DNA from 4 places in the Metabacillus flavus genome. Region 1 is predicted to be linked to each of the others. Evidence: a T-box and tRNA genes for the amino acid it is inferred to sense, from the RefSeq annotation. Region 1 holds a T-box; the other regions hold tRNA genes.
The links. The T-box of region 1 lies ahead of J9317_RS14100 (valine--tRNA ligase). A T-box ahead of a tRNA ligase gene usually reads a tRNA of that ligase, here a tRNA-Val.
Positions count from the first base shown of each region.

Region 2: it has a tRNA-Val gene. The T-box ahead of J9317_RS14100 (valine--tRNA ligase) is inferred to sense a tRNA for this amino acid. The anticodon was not compared.
Region 3: it has a tRNA-Val gene. The T-box ahead of J9317_RS14100 (valine--tRNA ligase) is inferred to sense a tRNA for this amino acid. The anticodon was not compared.
Region 4: it has a tRNA-Val gene. The T-box ahead of J9317_RS14100 (valine--tRNA ligase) is inferred to sense a tRNA for this amino acid. The anticodon was not compared.

Region 1 covers NZ_JAGVRK010000001.1:2,742,356-2,746,104, forward strand. Annotated here, with positions in the region: gene J9317_RS14100 (valine--tRNA ligase) at 1-1,747, opposite strand, end outside; T-box leader at 1,793-2,025, opposite strand; gene J9317_RS14105 (hypothetical protein) at 2,187-2,378, shown strand; gene ysxE (spore coat protein YsxE) at 2,400-3,416, opposite strand; gene spoVID (stage VI sporulation protein D) at 3,481-3,749, opposite strand, start outside.
Region 2 covers NZ_JAGVRK010000001.1:3,060,708-3,064,456, forward strand. Annotated here, with positions in the region: tRNA gene J9317_RS15615 (tRNA-Asn) at 1-20, opposite strand, end outside; tRNA gene J9317_RS15620 (tRNA-Ile) at 27-100, opposite strand; tRNA gene J9317_RS15625 (tRNA-Gly) at 115-188, opposite strand; tRNA gene J9317_RS15630 (tRNA-His) at 195-270, opposite strand; tRNA gene J9317_RS15635 (tRNA-Phe) at 285-360, opposite strand; tRNA gene J9317_RS15640 (tRNA-Asp) at 422-498, opposite strand; tRNA gene J9317_RS15645 (tRNA-Met) at 503-579, opposite strand; tRNA gene J9317_RS15650 (tRNA-Ser) at 694-786, opposite strand; tRNA gene J9317_RS15655 (tRNA-Ile) at 800-876, opposite strand; tRNA gene J9317_RS15660 (tRNA-Met) at 881-957, opposite strand; tRNA gene J9317_RS15665 (tRNA-Ala) at 979-1,054, opposite strand; tRNA gene J9317_RS15670 (tRNA-Pro) at 1,069-1,145, opposite strand; tRNA gene J9317_RS15675 (tRNA-Arg) at 1,149-1,225, opposite strand; tRNA gene J9317_RS15680 (tRNA-Leu) at 1,241-1,326, opposite strand; tRNA gene J9317_RS15685 (tRNA-Gly) at 1,336-1,410, opposite strand; tRNA gene J9317_RS15690 (tRNA-Leu) at 1,423-1,507, opposite strand; tRNA gene J9317_RS15695 (tRNA-Lys) at 1,526-1,601, opposite strand; tRNA gene J9317_RS15700 (tRNA-Thr) at 1,862-1,937, opposite strand; tRNA gene J9317_RS15705 (tRNA-Val) at 1,960-2,035, opposite strand; rRNA gene rrf (5S ribosomal RNA) at 2,385-2,500, opposite strand; rRNA gene J9317_RS15715 (23S ribosomal RNA) at 2,633-3,749, opposite strand, start outside.
Region 3 covers NZ_JAGVRK010000001.1:822,102-825,850, forward strand. Annotated here, with positions in the region: rRNA gene J9317_RS04295 (23S ribosomal RNA) at 1-1,208, shown strand, start outside; rRNA gene rrf (5S ribosomal RNA) at 1,337-1,452, shown strand; tRNA gene J9317_RS04305 (tRNA-Asn) at 1,459-1,533, shown strand; tRNA gene J9317_RS04310 (tRNA-Ser) at 1,540-1,630, shown strand; tRNA gene J9317_RS04315 (tRNA-Glu) at 1,639-1,713, shown strand; tRNA gene J9317_RS04320 (tRNA-Val) at 1,860-1,935, shown strand; tRNA gene J9317_RS04325 (tRNA-Met) at 2,097-2,173, shown strand; tRNA gene J9317_RS04330 (tRNA-Asp) at 2,178-2,254, shown strand; tRNA gene J9317_RS04335 (tRNA-Phe) at 2,565-2,640, shown strand; tRNA gene J9317_RS04340 (tRNA-Thr) at 2,805-2,877, shown strand; tRNA gene J9317_RS04345 (tRNA-Tyr) at 2,894-2,977, shown strand; tRNA gene J9317_RS04350 (tRNA-Trp) at 2,983-3,056, shown strand; tRNA gene J9317_RS04355 (tRNA-His) at 3,075-3,150, shown strand; tRNA gene J9317_RS04360 (tRNA-Gln) at 3,213-3,287, shown strand; tRNA gene J9317_RS04365 (tRNA-Gly) at 3,349-3,423, shown strand; tRNA gene J9317_RS04370 (tRNA-Cys) at 3,431-3,504, shown strand; tRNA gene J9317_RS04375 (tRNA-Leu) at 3,513-3,593, shown strand.
Region 4 covers NZ_JAGVRK010000001.1:177,272-181,020, reverse strand. Annotated here, with positions in the region: gene J9317_RS01045 (histidine phosphatase family protein) at 1-8, shown strand, start outside; gene rocF (arginase) at 53-958, opposite strand; tRNA gene J9317_RS01035 (tRNA-Ala) at 1,128-1,203, opposite strand; tRNA gene J9317_RS01030 (tRNA-Leu) at 1,227-1,308, opposite strand; tRNA gene J9317_RS01025 (tRNA-Lys) at 1,324-1,399, opposite strand; tRNA gene J9317_RS01020 (tRNA-Gln) at 1,403-1,477, opposite strand; tRNA gene J9317_RS01015 (tRNA-Tyr) at 1,559-1,642, opposite strand; tRNA gene J9317_RS01010 (tRNA-Thr) at 1,660-1,732, opposite strand; tRNA gene J9317_RS01005 (tRNA-Val) at 1,761-1,836, opposite strand; tRNA gene J9317_RS01000 (tRNA-Glu) at 2,193-2,267, opposite strand; tRNA gene J9317_RS00995 (tRNA-Thr) at 2,283-2,355, opposite strand; tRNA gene J9317_RS00990 (tRNA-Asn) at 2,357-2,431, opposite strand; rRNA gene rrf (5S ribosomal RNA) at 2,440-2,555, opposite strand; rRNA gene J9317_RS00980 (23S ribosomal RNA) at 2,629-3,749, opposite strand, start outside.

The DNA.
Region 1 (3,749 bases):
CATTCCAAATTTTATTGGCAAAGTTCCAAGTGGACTCAACCTTTTCAAAGCTGAAGCGCAAATCCTGCCCGGGTGAACTGCCCGTTGCAAGGAAGTACCGCAGTGAATCCGCTCCGTATTGGTCAATCACTTCCATTGGATCTACACCGTTACCGAGAGATTTACTCATTTTGCGGCCTTGATCATCTCTTACAAGTCCGTGAATGAGAACATCATTAAATGGACGCTGTTCTGTAAACTCGAGACCCTGGAAAATCATCCGTGATACCCAGAAAAAGATAATATCATAGCCGGTTACGAGAACATCAGTCGGATAGAAGCGCTGATAGTCGATGGATTCTGTGTCAGGCCACCCCATCGTTGAAAACGGCCAAAGTGCGGAGCTGAACCATGTATCGAGTACATCTTCATCCTGCTTCCAGTTTTCAGGATTGAATGGCGGCTCATGTCCAACGTGAACCTCACCCGTTTCATTGTGATACCAGGCTGGAATGCGGTGTCCCCACCATAGCTGTCTTGAAATACACCAGTCGCGGATGTTTTCCATCCAGTGCAAATATGTTTTTTCAAACCGCTCAGGAACAAAATTTACTTTTTCGTCAGAGGATTGAAGATCAACTGCTGCATCAGCCAGCGGCTGCATTTTTACAAACCACTGTGTAGAAAGATAAGGCTCAACTACAGCACCGCTTCGTTCGCTATGTCCAACTGAGTGCGGATGGTCTTCGATATTGAAAAGCACACCATCCTCCTGCAGATCCTTCACAATTTGCTTGCGGCAGGCAAAACGGTCCATTCCTTCATATTTGCCTGCTTTATCATTCATCGTTCCATCTTCGTTCATAACGAGAATGCGAGGCAGGTTATGCCGGTTTCCAATTTCAAAATCATTCGGATCGTGGGCAGGAGTAATTTTAACCGCTCCAGACCCAAACTCCATATCCACATAGTCATCGGCCACAATTGGAATTTCTCTGCCGGTAATCGGCAGGGTGACCATTTTTCCGATCAGGTGTTTGTAGCGCTCGTCCTCAGGGTGAACCGCTACCGCTGTATCCCCTAGCATCGTTTCCGGCCGGGTCGTTGCAATCTCAATATGGCCCGATCCATCTGTAAGCGGATAGCGCATATGATAAAACGCACCTTGTACATCCTTGTAAATAACCTCTATATCCGATAATGCGGTTTTCGTTGCAGGATCCCAGTTAATGATGTACTCACCGCGGTAGATCAGTCCTTTGTTGTAAAGCGTGACAAATACTTCCCTAACTGCTTTTGAAAGCCCCTCATCAAGAGTAAAGCGTTCACGGGAGTAATCCAGCCCGAGTCCAAGCTTTGACCACTGCTCACGGATATGAGATGCATACTCTTCCTTCCATTTCCACGTTTCTTCAACGAATGCTTCGCGTCCAAGGTCGTAGCGGGATTTTCCCTCTTCACGGAGCTTTGCTTCCACTTTTGCCTGTGTTGCAATGCCGGCATGATCCATTCCCGGAAGCCACAGCACGTCATACCCCTGCATGCGCTTCATCCTGGTAAGGATATCCTGCAGGGTTGTATCCCAGGCATGACCGAGGTGGAGCTTTCCAGTTACGTTTGGGGGAGGGATTACAATCGTGTAAGGCTGTTTGTCCTGGTTGTTTTCTGCTTCAAAATATTTTCCGTCCAGCCAAAATTGGTAGCGGTTCTGTTCTACTGCATTTGGATCGTATTTTGTTGGCAGATTGGGCTGCTGATTTTCATTCATTTCCGGTTCCTCCTAAAAATTGACAAAATAAAAACTCCTCCCATCCAAAAGGACGAAAGGAGCTGATTTCGCGGTACCACCTTTTTTCATGGGAAAATAAAGCCTGCTCCCATGCTCTTAGACGTATTAACGGCCTGCGCCGGCTTTCCCTACTAAACGTTCAGGAAAACTGCTCAAGGGCGACCTTCCAGTCCCGCAATCCTGAGAAATCTTTCAGCAGATGATTTCCCTCTCTTTAGGCGCGGTATGCCTGTACTCTTCCCTATCCATGCATTTCAACATATTCTTTTCATGTTCTACCCATAATAGTATTATAAAAATGTTTTTTTCGTCAACATCTTCCCCGTTTTTTTATATTTTTATACTTGTATTCAAGGCAGGCACACCCGGGGCATATGTACATAAACTGATTATAACTCATTATGGGAGGTGAATACGAATGCGAAAACGTTTTAATTCCTATACAGTACCTCCTTGGGTTAAAGAGCTGAGGGTGACTGCAGTACAATTTATCATTCCGATCACTATTTTCCAGGGTATACGGACTCTTCTTTTCCCCACCGGCTTTGATGTCCTCCTCCTTGCTGCTTTGATTTTCCTCGCTTTAGCTTTTCATATGGGCTGGCTGTAAGCATAAAAAAAGAGGGACCTGTCATCCCTCAGTCTGTGCTTCAGCCTTTTTCTTATTTTCGATATCCACAAGCCTCATCACAAAGTATTCGTTGTTTTTAAAATACCAATATGCCTTAATCAAATCCTTGTTTTGCTGCAGCTGAGATGGTTTATTCATTTGATTTCCCGGCGCAAGGACAGTCCGGTATAGTGCCTCGGGATAGGATAGGTAGCTGATAAAAAGCGGCATTTCTTCCTTTGTAAAAGGGAAATCCTTTTGGTAGGTGTAAAACCAGTCTACACATTCTTCGCAGCGAATCGGATACGTATTAAAGGTTTTATAATAAAACTGAAGGAGGTCATTCATCGGCGCCGCTCGACGGGCTTTTTCAAAATTGATTAAATAGCTCTTCTCACTGGAATCATATACCACATGCTGAACGGACAAGTTTCCATGAATAAATGAAGTCCTCGCTGTCTCTTTTTCCTTCATGGCTTCGTTCCATTCCTCTAGCCTTTCAATTGCAAAATCTGTTGCCCGTGCAGCTTCAACAAAATACGTTACAGCCTGAAGCTCAAACGGGGAAAGATACCACTGTTTTTCGCATTTCTCAACATATGCTTCATACGCGTTTTTCTGCTCTTCCCATCTCTTTTTGGTGGCTTCAAAGCTCGCTTCCGCTTCTCCACCCTTTAATTTGATTTCCTGCAAAGTCTTTCTGTGCAGCTTTGCGGTCTCTTTAAATAGATAATCATGCCTTGCACTGCGTTCATCAGACTGTGAATCCGGGAGCCAGGGCATGAGATAATAATAATCCTGTCTGCCTGCGGTAACCAATTGATTATGAACATTGCGGTATATAGGGATAAGATTCGTATAGCCGGCTTCATACACAGAACGGACCCGATCCTCAAACACGGCAGATCTTGAAGCTCTCAGTTTTTTGAGAGCAAAGGTGCCCTGCGGGGAATACACTTTAATAAGCCTCGGACTATGCTGTTCCGCAAATTCGAGTTTTACCTGGTACTGGTCAAGAATAGCTTGAAAGTCCTCCATTGGTTTCACCACTTATTTATTTGATGATGAAAAAAAGCTGAGTAGCCTCAGCTTTTATATACATTTACTTGCTGCTGGCGTATTGGGGAATGTAAAGAGTCTGCCCCTCATAAACATCTTTATCTGCAGCCAGATGGTTAACCCTGATTAACTGCTGAGCGGATAAAGCATAGCGCTCGCAAATAGAATCAATGGTTTCTCCCTGCTGCACGATGCATATCTTAAGCCTGGTTAGTTCTTCATCTTCATCACGGCCGAACAATTTTGTAAGCAATAATGAGTTTTCACTTTGTGCACCGGCGGATCCCTGTTTTTCTCTTGCTTCTGACCGGT
Region 2 (3,749 bases), 320 kb from region 1:
TACCACTGAGCTACTGCGGAACAAAATGGGCCTGAATGGACTCGAACCATCGACCTCACGCTTATCAGGCGTGCGCTCTAACCAGCTGAGCTACAGGCCCATATTCAATAGAAATGGAGCGGGTGATGGGAATCGAACCCACTACATCAGCTTGGAAGGCTGAGGTTTTACCAGTAAACTACACCCGCATGAAATGGGGCGACTGATGGGAATCGAACCCACGAATGTCGGAACCACAATCCGATGCGTTAACCACTTCGCCACAACCGCCACTTCAATATAAATGGTGGCTCGGGACGGAATCGAACCGCCGACACATGGATTTTCAGTCCATTGCTCTACCGACTGAGCTACCGAGCCATTATAATTTTTTCGTCAGAAACTTTTGATTAAGTTATCTTATGTACCAAGAAAACATAAATGGCGGTCCGGACGGGACTCGAACCCGCGACCTCCTGCGTGACAGGCAGGCATTCTAACCAACTGAACTACCGGACCATTTTGGTTGCGGGGACAGGATTTGAACCTGCGACCTTCGGGTTATGAGCCCGACGAGCTACCAGACTGCTCCACCCCGCGATAATAAAAATTATTAAGTTTAGCTGCGCTTATAACTAACCTAATTTCTGAACATTTCTCTTACTCAGTATTACTGTCATAGCGGAAATAATACCTGCTAAAGTAAAGAGTATATGGAGGAGGAAGAGGGATTCGAACCCCCGCGGGGTTTGACCCCCCTGTCGGTTTTCAAGACCGATCCCTTCAGCCAGACTTGGGTATTCCTCCAAAGAATAAGTGATGGTGGACCTTGTAGGACTCGAACCTACGACCGGACGGTTATGAGCCGTCTGCTCTAACCAGCTGAGCTAAAGGTCCTATATGGTAGCGGCGGAGGGGGTCGAACCCACGACCTCACGGGTATGAACCGTACGCTCTAGCCAGCTGAGCTACGCCGCCATATAGTGATATATATAATATTGGTGGAGCCTAGCGGGATCGAACCGCTGACCTCCTGCGTGCAAGGCAGGCGCTCTCCCAGCTGAGCTAAGGCCCCATTATTCAAGGAAATGGTCGGGAAGACAGGATTCGAACCTGCGACCCCTTGGTCCCAAACCAAGTGCTCTACCAAGCTGAGCTACTTCCCGATATGGCGCGCCCGAGAGGACTCGAACCTCTAACCTTTTGATTCGTAGTCAAATGCTCTATCCAATTGAGCTACGGGCGCAAAATATTATAAGAGTGCCGAGGACCGGGATCGAACCGGTACGGTAGTCACCTACCGCAGGATTTTAAGTCCTGTGCGTCTGCCAATTCCGCCACCCCGGCGTTAAGGATTGGAGCGGAAGACGGGATTCGAACCCGCGACCCCCACCTTGGCAAGGTGGTGTTCTACCACTGAACTACTTCCGCAAAAAAAAGAAATGGTGCGGGTGAAGGGAGTCGAACCCCCACGCCGTAAGGCGCTAGATCCTAAGTCTAGTGCGTCTGCCAATTCCGCCACACCCGCTTGTTATATAAATCGAAATGGTGAGCCATGAAGGACTCGAACCTTCGACCCTCTGATTAAAAGTCAGATGCTCTACCGACTGAGCTAATGGCTCTCTGTTTTGCCTACACTCTGAAGTTTGCAAGACGCCCAAATCTCAGAAAGCTTATTCAAGCAGCGGCTCCATTTGGGCGCTGATGTTTTGCTTTGAAGATTATTCGAACGTGCTCTACCGACTGAGCTAATGGCTCTCTGTTTTGCCTACACTCTGAAGTTTGCAAGACGCCCAAATCTCAGAAAGCTTATTCAAGCAGCGGCTCCATTTGGGCGCTGATGTTTTGCTTCGAAGATTATTCGAACGTGCTACCAAGAAAGTGGTGCCGGCAAGAGGACTTGAACCCCCAACCTACTGATTACAAGTCAGTTGCTCTACCAATTGAGCTACACCGGCATTTGAATTTAGGTAAAATAAATGGTGGAGGATGACGGGATCGAACCGCCGACCCTCTGCTTGTAAGGCAGATGCTCTCCCAGCTGAGCTAATCCTCCATATAGTTTCGGCTTGCGATGAGCGGCGCATTGCGTTGTCGTCTTCACTCACTCCCATCCTCACGCACTTATGTGCGCTCCGGTGGTCGATCTTTCGACTCCTAGCACTGCTTGCTCCTCTCAACCCTCTTGCATTTACTTTGTTTGGTGAGGTTTCGGCTTGCGATGAGCGGCGCATTGCGTTGTCGTCTTCACTCACTCCCATCCTCACGCACTTATGTGCGCTCCGGTGGTCGATCTTTCGACTCCTAGCACTGCTTGCTCCTCTCAACCCTCTTGCATTTACTTTGATGAGTGGCTGTTTCGGTTTATGATCCGAATCGAATCATGCATTTATAATAAAATATATGCCTGGCGGCGTCCTACTCTCACAGGGGGAAACCCCCAACTACCATCGGCGCTAAAGAGCTTAACTTCCGTGTTCGGTATGGGAACGGGTGTGACCTCTTTGCCATAGTCACCAGACATATTCCATAAAAAAGCGGCAAGATTTATTATACTATGATTCCAGAAGAAATCAAGATATTTTTAATCTTTTTTTGCTCTTTCAAAACTAGATAACGATTGCTGCACGAGTAAAGCAGCCTTACTTGAATAAAGGTTAAGTCCTCGACCGATTAGTATTCGTCAGCTGCACGTGTCACCACGCTTCCACCTCGAACCTATCAACCTGATCATCTTTCAGGGGTCTTACTCTTGCGATGGGAAATCTCATCTTGAGGGGGGCTTCATGCTTAGATGCTTTCAGCACTTATCCCGTCCGCACATAGCTACCCAGCGATGCCTTTGGCAAGACAACTGGTACACCAGCGGTGCGTCCATCCCGGTCCTCTCGTACTAAGGACAGCTCCTCTCAAATTTCCTGCGCCCGCGACGGATAGGGACCGAACTGTCTCACGACGTTCTGAACCCAGCTCGCGTACCGCTTTAATGGGCGAACAGCCCAACCCTTGGGACCGACTACAGCCCCAGGATGCGATGAGCCGACATCGAGGTGCCAAACCTCCCCGTCGATGTGGACTCTTGGGGGAGATAAGCCTGTTATCCCCGGGGTAGCTTTTATCCGTTGAGCGATGGCCCTTCCATGCGGAACCACCGGATCACTAAGCCCGACTTTCGTCCCTGCTCGACTTGTAGGTCTCGCAGTCAAGCTCCCTTGTGCCTTTACACTCTGCGAATGATTTCCAACCATTCTGAGGGAACCTTTGGGCGCCTCCGTTACATTTTAGGAGGCGACCGCCCCAGTCAAACTGCCCGCCTGACACTGTCTCCCGGCCCGATCAGGGCCGCGGGTTAGAAGTTCAACACAGCCAGGGTAGTATCCCACCAATGCCTCCACCGAAGCTGGCGCTCCGGTTTCCAAGGCTCCTACCTATCCTGTACAAGCTGTGCCAAAATTCAATATCAGGCTGCAGTAAAGCTCCACGGGGTCTTTCCGTCCTGTCGCGGGTAACCTGCATCTTCACAGGTACTATAATTTCACCGAGTCTCTCGTTGAGACAGTGCCCAGATCGTTACGCCTTTCGTGCGGGTCGGAACTTACCCGACAAGGAATTTCGCTACCTTAGGACCGTTATAGTTACGGCCGCCGTTTACTGGGGCTTCAATTCAAAGCTTCGCTTGCGCTAACCTCTCCTCTTAACCTTCCAGCACCGGGCAGGCGTCAGCCCCTATACTTCGCCTTGCGGCTTCGCAGAGACCTGTGTTTTTGCTA
Region 3 (3,749 bases), 1.9 Mb from region 1:
CGGCAAAATGACCCCGTAACTTCGGGAGAAGGGGTGCTCTTTAGGGTGAATAGCCTTGAAGAGCCGCAGTGAATAGGCCCAGGCGACTGTTTAGCAAAAACACAGGTCTCTGCGAAGCCGCAAGGCGAAGTATAGGGGCTGACGCCTGCCCGGTGCTGGAAGGTTAAGAGGAGAGGTTAGCGCAAGCGAAGCTTTGAATTGAAGCCCCAGTAAACGGCGGCCGTAACTATAACGGTCCTAAGGTAGCGAAATTCCTTGTCGGGTAAGTTCCGACCCGCACGAAAGGCGTAACGATCTGGGCACTGTCTCAACGAGAGACTCGGTGAAATTATAGTACCTGTGAAGATGCAGGTTACCCGCGACAGGACGGAAAGACCCCGTGGAGCTTTACTGCAGCCTGATATTGAATTTTGGCACAGCTTGTACAGGATAGGTAGGAGCCTTGGAAACCGGAGCGCCAGCTTCGGTGGAGGCATTGGTGGGATACTACCCTGGCTGTGTTGAACTTCTAACCCGCGGCCCTGATCGGGCCGGGAGACAGTGTCAGGCGGGCAGTTTGACTGGGGCGGTCGCCTCCTAAAATGTAACGGAGGCGCCCAAAGGTTCCCTCAGAATGGTTGGAAATCATTCGCAGAGTGTAAAGGCACAAGGGAGCTTGACTGCGAGACCTACAAGTCGAGCAGGGACGAAAGTCGGGCTTAGTGATCCGGTGGTTCCGCATGGAAGGGCCATCGCTCAACGGATAAAAGCTACCCCGGGGATAACAGGCTTATCTCCCCCAAGAGTCCACATCGACGGGGAGGTTTGGCACCTCGATGTCGGCTCATCGCATCCTGGGGCTGTAGTCGGTCCCAAGGGTTGGGCTGTTCGCCCATTAAAGCGGTACGCGAGCTGGGTTCAGAACGTCGTGAGACAGTTCGGTCCCTATCCGTCGCGGGCGCAGGAAATTTGAGAGGAGCTGTCCTTAGTACGAGAGGACCGGGATGGACGCACCGCTGGTGTACCAGTTGTCTTGCCAAAGGCATCGCTGGGTAGCTATGTGCGGACGGGATAAGTGCTGAAAGCATCTAAGCATGAAGCCCCCCTCAAGATGAGATTTCCCATCGCAAGAGTAAGACCCCTGAAAGATGATCAGGTTGATAGGTTCGAGGTGGAAGCGTGGTGACACGTGCAGCTGACGAATACTAATCGGTCGAGGACTTAACCTTTATTCAAGTAAGGCTGCTTTACTCGTGCAGCAATCGTTATCTAGTTTTGAGTGAACAAAAAAGATTAAAAAAAGTCTTGATTTTTTCTCCTCAAACTATATAATTAATCTTGTCACTTTTAAAATTTGTCTGGTAACTATGGCAAAGAGGTCACACCCGTTCCCATACCGAACACGGAAGTTAAGCTCTTTAGCGCCAATGGTAGTTGGGGGTTTCCCCCTGTGAGAGTAGGACGTTGCCAGGCAGGTATTCCGCAGTAGCTCAGTGGTAGAGCTATCGGCTGTTAACCGATCGGTCGCAGGTTCGAGTCCTGCCTGCGGAGCCATATTATGGAGAGCTGTCCGAGTGGCCGAAGGAGCACGATTGGAAATCGTGTATACGTCATAAGCGTATCGGGGGTTCGAATCCCCCGCTCTCCGCCATAATATCTGGCCCGTTGGTCAAGCGGTTAAGACACCGCCCTTTCACGGCGGTAACACGGGTTCGAATCCCGTACGGGTCACCAACAGTTTTTAATCAGCAGCAAGTTAAAGGTGTTATAATCACCCAACAAAATGATTGCAAGAGGGTTGGGAGGAGCAAGCAATTCTAGGAGTCGAGAGAGCGAACACGACAACGAAGTGCGCCGCTCATCACAAACCGAAACTATATGGAGGATTAGCTCAGCTGGGAGAGCATCTGCCTTACAAGCAGAGGGTCGGCGGTTCGATCCCGTCATCCTCCACCATTTTAACTTAATAACTTTTATTACCGCGGGGTGGAGCAACGAGCAATGCTTCCGTGAAAAAGCTTCGAGTTGTACTCGCCGAGCTGCTGCTTGGTTTTACTTCCTGAGGCGAGGACAGTCCGCTGTCTATGAGCATAGCTAAACTTAATACTTTTTATTATCGCGGGGTGGAGCAGTCTGGTAGCTCGTCGGGCTCATAACCCGAAGGTCGCAGGTTCAAATCCTGTCCCCGCAACCAAAATGGTCCGGTAGTTCAGTTGGTTAGAATGCCTGCCTGTCACGCAGGAGGTCGCGGGTTCGAGTCCCGTCCGGACCGCCATTTGATTTTTCGATCAAATCTAAGTAAAATGTAAGAGGGTTTCAATAAGCGAGAAGGTCGAGGAAGCGACTGAGTGAGCACAGGAGCGTATATCAATACGTGAGGATGCGATCGAGGGAGCAGACGAAGAGATTCGAAGCTTAGTGGAAGCCGAAACTTAATGGCTTGGTAGCTCAGTCGGTAGAGCACGTTCGAATAAGCTGCGAAGCGAAACATCAGCGCACAAATCGAGCTGCTGCTTGAATAGGCTTTCTGAGATTTGGGCGATTGTGCAAGTGAAATACTTTGGTTCTGACGTAAACAATAAAATGGCTTGGTAGCTCAGTCGGTAGAGCAATGGACTGAAAATCCATGTGTCGGCGGTTCGATTCCGTCCCAAGCCACCATAATCAACTTAGATAATATGCCGGTGTAGCTCAATTGGTAGAGCACGATCGAATAAGCTCCCTGGAATCACTTCAGCGCACAGATCGAGCAGCTTCTTGACTAAACACCCTGAGATCTGGGCGACCTTATCAAGCAGGAACGGTTCATATCACAAATATTATATGCCGGTGTAGCTCAATTGGTAGAGCAACTGACTTGTAATCAGTAGGTTGGGGGTTCAAGTCCTCTTGCCGGCACTGTCTTCACTGATGTGGAGGGGTAGCGAAGTGGCTAAACGCGGCGGACTGTAAATCCGCTCCTTAGGGTTCGGCAGTTCGAATCTGCCCCCCTCCACCATTTATAGGGGCATAGTTTAACGGTAGAACAGAGGTCTCCAAAACCTCCGGTGTGGGTTCGATTCCTACTGCCCCTGCCAATATAATTTGATAATGTGGCGGTTGTGGCGAAGTGGTTAACGCATCGGATTGTGGTTCCGACATTCGTGGGTTCGATTCCCATCAGTCGCCCCATATTTTTGTCTTTAGATATTGGCTGCTGTATAATGAACATACATAATGAGTACATACATAGATGGGCTATAGCCAAGCGGTAAGGCAACGGACTTTGACTCCGTCATGCGTTGGTTCGAATCCAGCTAGCCCAGCCATTTTTATTTTAAAGTAAATGATTCGTTTCCTTTTGCATAGAATGACATACAGAGGAAAAATGCGGAAGTAGTTCAGTGGTAGAACATCACCTTGCCAAGGTGGGGGTCGCGGGTTCGAATCCCGTCTTCCGCTCCATATGTACGGCGGCATAGCCAAGAGGAAAGGCAGAGGACTGCAACTCCTTTACCCCCGGTTCGAATCCGGGTGCCGCCTCCAAATTGTATGCCGGTGTGGCGGAATTGGCAGACGCGCACGACTCAAAATCGTGTTCCTCTGGAGTGCCGGTTCGACCCCGGCCACCGGTATCACAAAAAGACTTCAACGATTACGTTGGAGTCTTTTTTTTTCAGCAAGAAATTTCCTTTAATCTTATCGTAATTACACATAGGCCATTTTCTCTATAAATGTAGTTAATATACCTAATCTTCCTTTCGTTAAATTCTTTTCTTTGCAAACATGTT
Region 4 (3,749 bases), 2.6 Mb from region 1:
CAATGTGAAGGACACAAAATGCCCGCTTGATTGAATCAAGCGGGCATAATCGTCATAAAAGCTTTTCTCCAAACAGGGACCCCATTAAGGCTACAGCAACAGATGCTGTCTTGTTTCTCTCATCCAGAATCGGGTTAACTTCTACAAATTCAGCAGACGTTATCATTTCAGATTCAGCCAGCATTTCCATAGCTAAATGACTTTCACGATAGCTGATCCCGCCAATTACAGGTGTTCCTACACCCGGTGCGTCATGCGGATCCAGCCCATCAAGGTCCAGCGACAAATGGACGCCGTCCGTCCGGTCTTTCAGATATTCAATGGTTTCTTCCATAATACGGGTCATTCCAAGACGGTCGACCTCATGCATGGTGTAAACGCGGATTCCCTTTTCTTTGATCAGTTCCCTTTCCCCTTCATCAAGGGAACGGGCACCGATGATCACCACATTCTCAGGCTTAATCTTTGGAGAAAACCCGGCAATGCCTGTTAAAGATTCATCGCCTATTCCCAGACTTGCCGCAAGAGGCATGCCATGAATGTTTCCTGAAGGCGAAGTATCCGCTGTATTTAAGTCCCCGTGTGCGTCATACCAGATAACACCGAGATTTTTATAATTTTTCGCCAGTCCGGCAAGAGTCCCAATCGCGATACTGTGATCTCCGCCTAGTACTAAAGGAAAAGCCCCGGTTTTAATCACTTCGTCTACCTTGGATGCCAGCAGTTCACTGGCTTCTGATACCGCTTTCAAATTTTTCAAATTATATAAAGGTTCTTCCATAGCTTTTTCCCTTTTGCCGATTTTTATATCTCCGCTGTCTTCAATCGTGAAATGGAGATTTTCCAGCCGTTCTACAACGCCTGCATACCGGATGGCACTTGGGCCCATGTCCACTCCTCGTCTTGTTTGTCCCAAATCCATCGGTACCCCAATGATATTGATTTTTTCCGCAGCCATCTGTCTTCCTCCTCTACTCTCTATTCTCCTATTTTACATAGAAGAAGGCCTATGACTCAACTCGACAAAATTATGTATAAAAATACAGAAAATTCTTACAGAACAAGGAAAATGAATGCACAAAAAAAGCCTTACACCATGTGAAAGACAATAAGCAGTTAAATGAAAATGGTGGAGCCTAGCGGGATCGAACCGCTGACCTCCTGCGTGCAAGGCAGGCGCTCTCCCAGCTGAGCTAAGGCCCCTGGATGTTAAAATAATAGTAAGATGCGGGTGAAGGGAGTCGAACCCCCACGCCATAAGGCGCTAGATCCTAAGTCTAGTGCGTCTGCCAATTCCGCCACACCCGCATATTAAAATGTAAATGGTGAGCCATGAAGGACTCGAACCTTCGACCCTCTGATTAAAAGTCAGATGCTCTACCGACTGAGCTAATGGCTCGGATGGCTGGGCTAGCTGGATTCGAACCAACGCATGACGGAGTCAAAGTCCGTTGCCTTACCGCTTGGCTATAGCCCAATGATGTAAAATCCTATTTCAAATTCGTACTATATTAACATGTCCAAACCATTCAGTTTTAAACATCATGATACAGATAAATGGTGGAGGGGGGCAGATTCGAACTGCCGAACCCTAAGGAGCGGATTTACAGTCCGCCGCGTTTAGCCACTTCGCTACCCCTCCACAATAAGAAAAGACAGTGCCGGCAAGAGGACTTGAACCCCCAACCTACTGATTACAAGTCAGTTGCTCTACCAATTGAGCTACACCGGCATATATATAAATCTATCGATAAAATAAATGGTGGAGGATGACGGGATCGAACCGCCGACCCTCTGCTTGTAAGGCAGATGCTCTCCCAGCTGAGCTAATCCTCCAATAGTTTTGGCTTGTGATGAGCGGCGTACTGCGCTGTCGTCTTCACTCACTCCCATCCTCACGCACTTATGTGCGCTCCGGTGGTCGCTCCTTCGACTCCTAGCACTACTTGCTCCTCCCAACCCTCTTGCATTTACTTTGTTTGGTTAGGTTTCGGCTTGTGATGAGCGGCGTATTGCGCTGTCGTCTTCACTAGCTTCCATCCTCACGCACTTATGTGCGCTCCGGTGGTCGCTCCTTCGACTCCTAGCACTACTTGCTCCTCCCAACCCTCTTACACTGGACGGCAATAATCGCTGCTTCGGCTTCCGGTGAGCTTCGCTCTTTTAAGCCTGGTAGCTTGTCCATATGTAAATGGTGACCCGTACGGGATTCGAACCCGTGTTACCGCCGTGAAAGGGCGGTGTCTTAACCGCTTGACCAACGGGCCATATACTTTTTAGTAAGCTTCCAACCGGGCTCGAACCGGTGACCTCTTCCTTACCATGGAAGCACTCTACCTACTGAGCTATGGAAGCATGGCTCCGCAGGCAGGACTCGAACCTGCGACCGATCGGTTAACAGCCGATAGCTCTACCACTGAGCTACTGCGGAACAATATAACCTGGCAACGTCCTACTCTCACAGGGGGAAACCCCCAACTACCATCGGCGCTAAAGAGCTTAACTTCCGTGTTCGGTATGGGAACGGGTGTGACCTCTCTGCCATAATTACCAGATATTTTGTTGAAAGATTGCTCTTTCAAAACTAGATAACGATTGCTGCACGAGTAAAGCAGCCTTACTTGAATAAAGGTTAAGTCCTCGACCGATTAGTATTCGTCAGCTGCACGTGTCACCACGCTTCCACCTCGAACCTATCAACCTGGTCATCTTCCAGGGGTCTTACTCTTGCGATGGGAAATCTCATCTTGAGGGGGGCTTCATGCTTAGATGCTTTCAGCACTTATCCCGTCCGCACATAGCTACCCAGCGATGCCTTTGGCAAGACAACTGGTACACCAGCGGTGCGTCCATCCCGGTCCTCTCGTACTAAGGACAGCTCCTCTCAAATTTCCTGCGCCCGCGACGGATAGGGACCGAACTGTCTCACGACGTTCTGAACCCAGCTCGCGTACCGCTTTAATGGGCGAACAGCCCAACCCTTGGGACCGACTACAGCCCCAGGATGCGATGAGCCGACATCGAGGTGCCAAACCTCCCCGTCGATGTGGACTCTTGGGGGAGATAAGCCTGTTATCCCCGGGGTAGCTTTTATCCGTTGAGCGATGGCCCTTCCATGCGGAACCACCGGATCACTAAGCCCGACTTTCGTCCCTGCTCGACTTGTAGGTCTCGCAGTCAAGCTCCCTTGTGCCTTTACACTCTGCGAATGATTTCCAACCATTCTGAGGGAACCTTTGGGCGCCTCCGTTACATTTTAGGAGGCGACCGCCCCAGTCAAACTGCCCGCCTGACACTGTCTCCCGGCCCGATCAGGGCCGCGGGTTAGAAGTTCAACACAGCCAGGGTAGTATCCCACCAATGCCTCCACCGAAGCTGGCGCTCCGGTTTCCAAGGCTCCTACCTATCCTGTACAAGCTGTGCCAAAATTCAATATCAGGCTGCAGTAAAGCTCCACGGGGTCTTTCCGTCCTGTCGCGGGTAACCTGCATCTTCACAGGTACTATAATTTCACCGAGTCTCTCGTTGAGACAGTGCCCAGATCGTTACGCCTTTCGTGCGGGTCGGAACTTACCCGACAAGGAATTTCGCTACCTTAGGACCGTTATAGTTACGGCCGCCGTTTACTGGGGCTTCAATTCAAAGCTTCGCTTGCGCTAACCTCTCCTCTTAACCTTCCAGCACCGGGCAGGCGTCAGCCCCTATACTTCGCCTTGCGGCTTCGCAGAGACCTGTGTTTTTGCTAAACA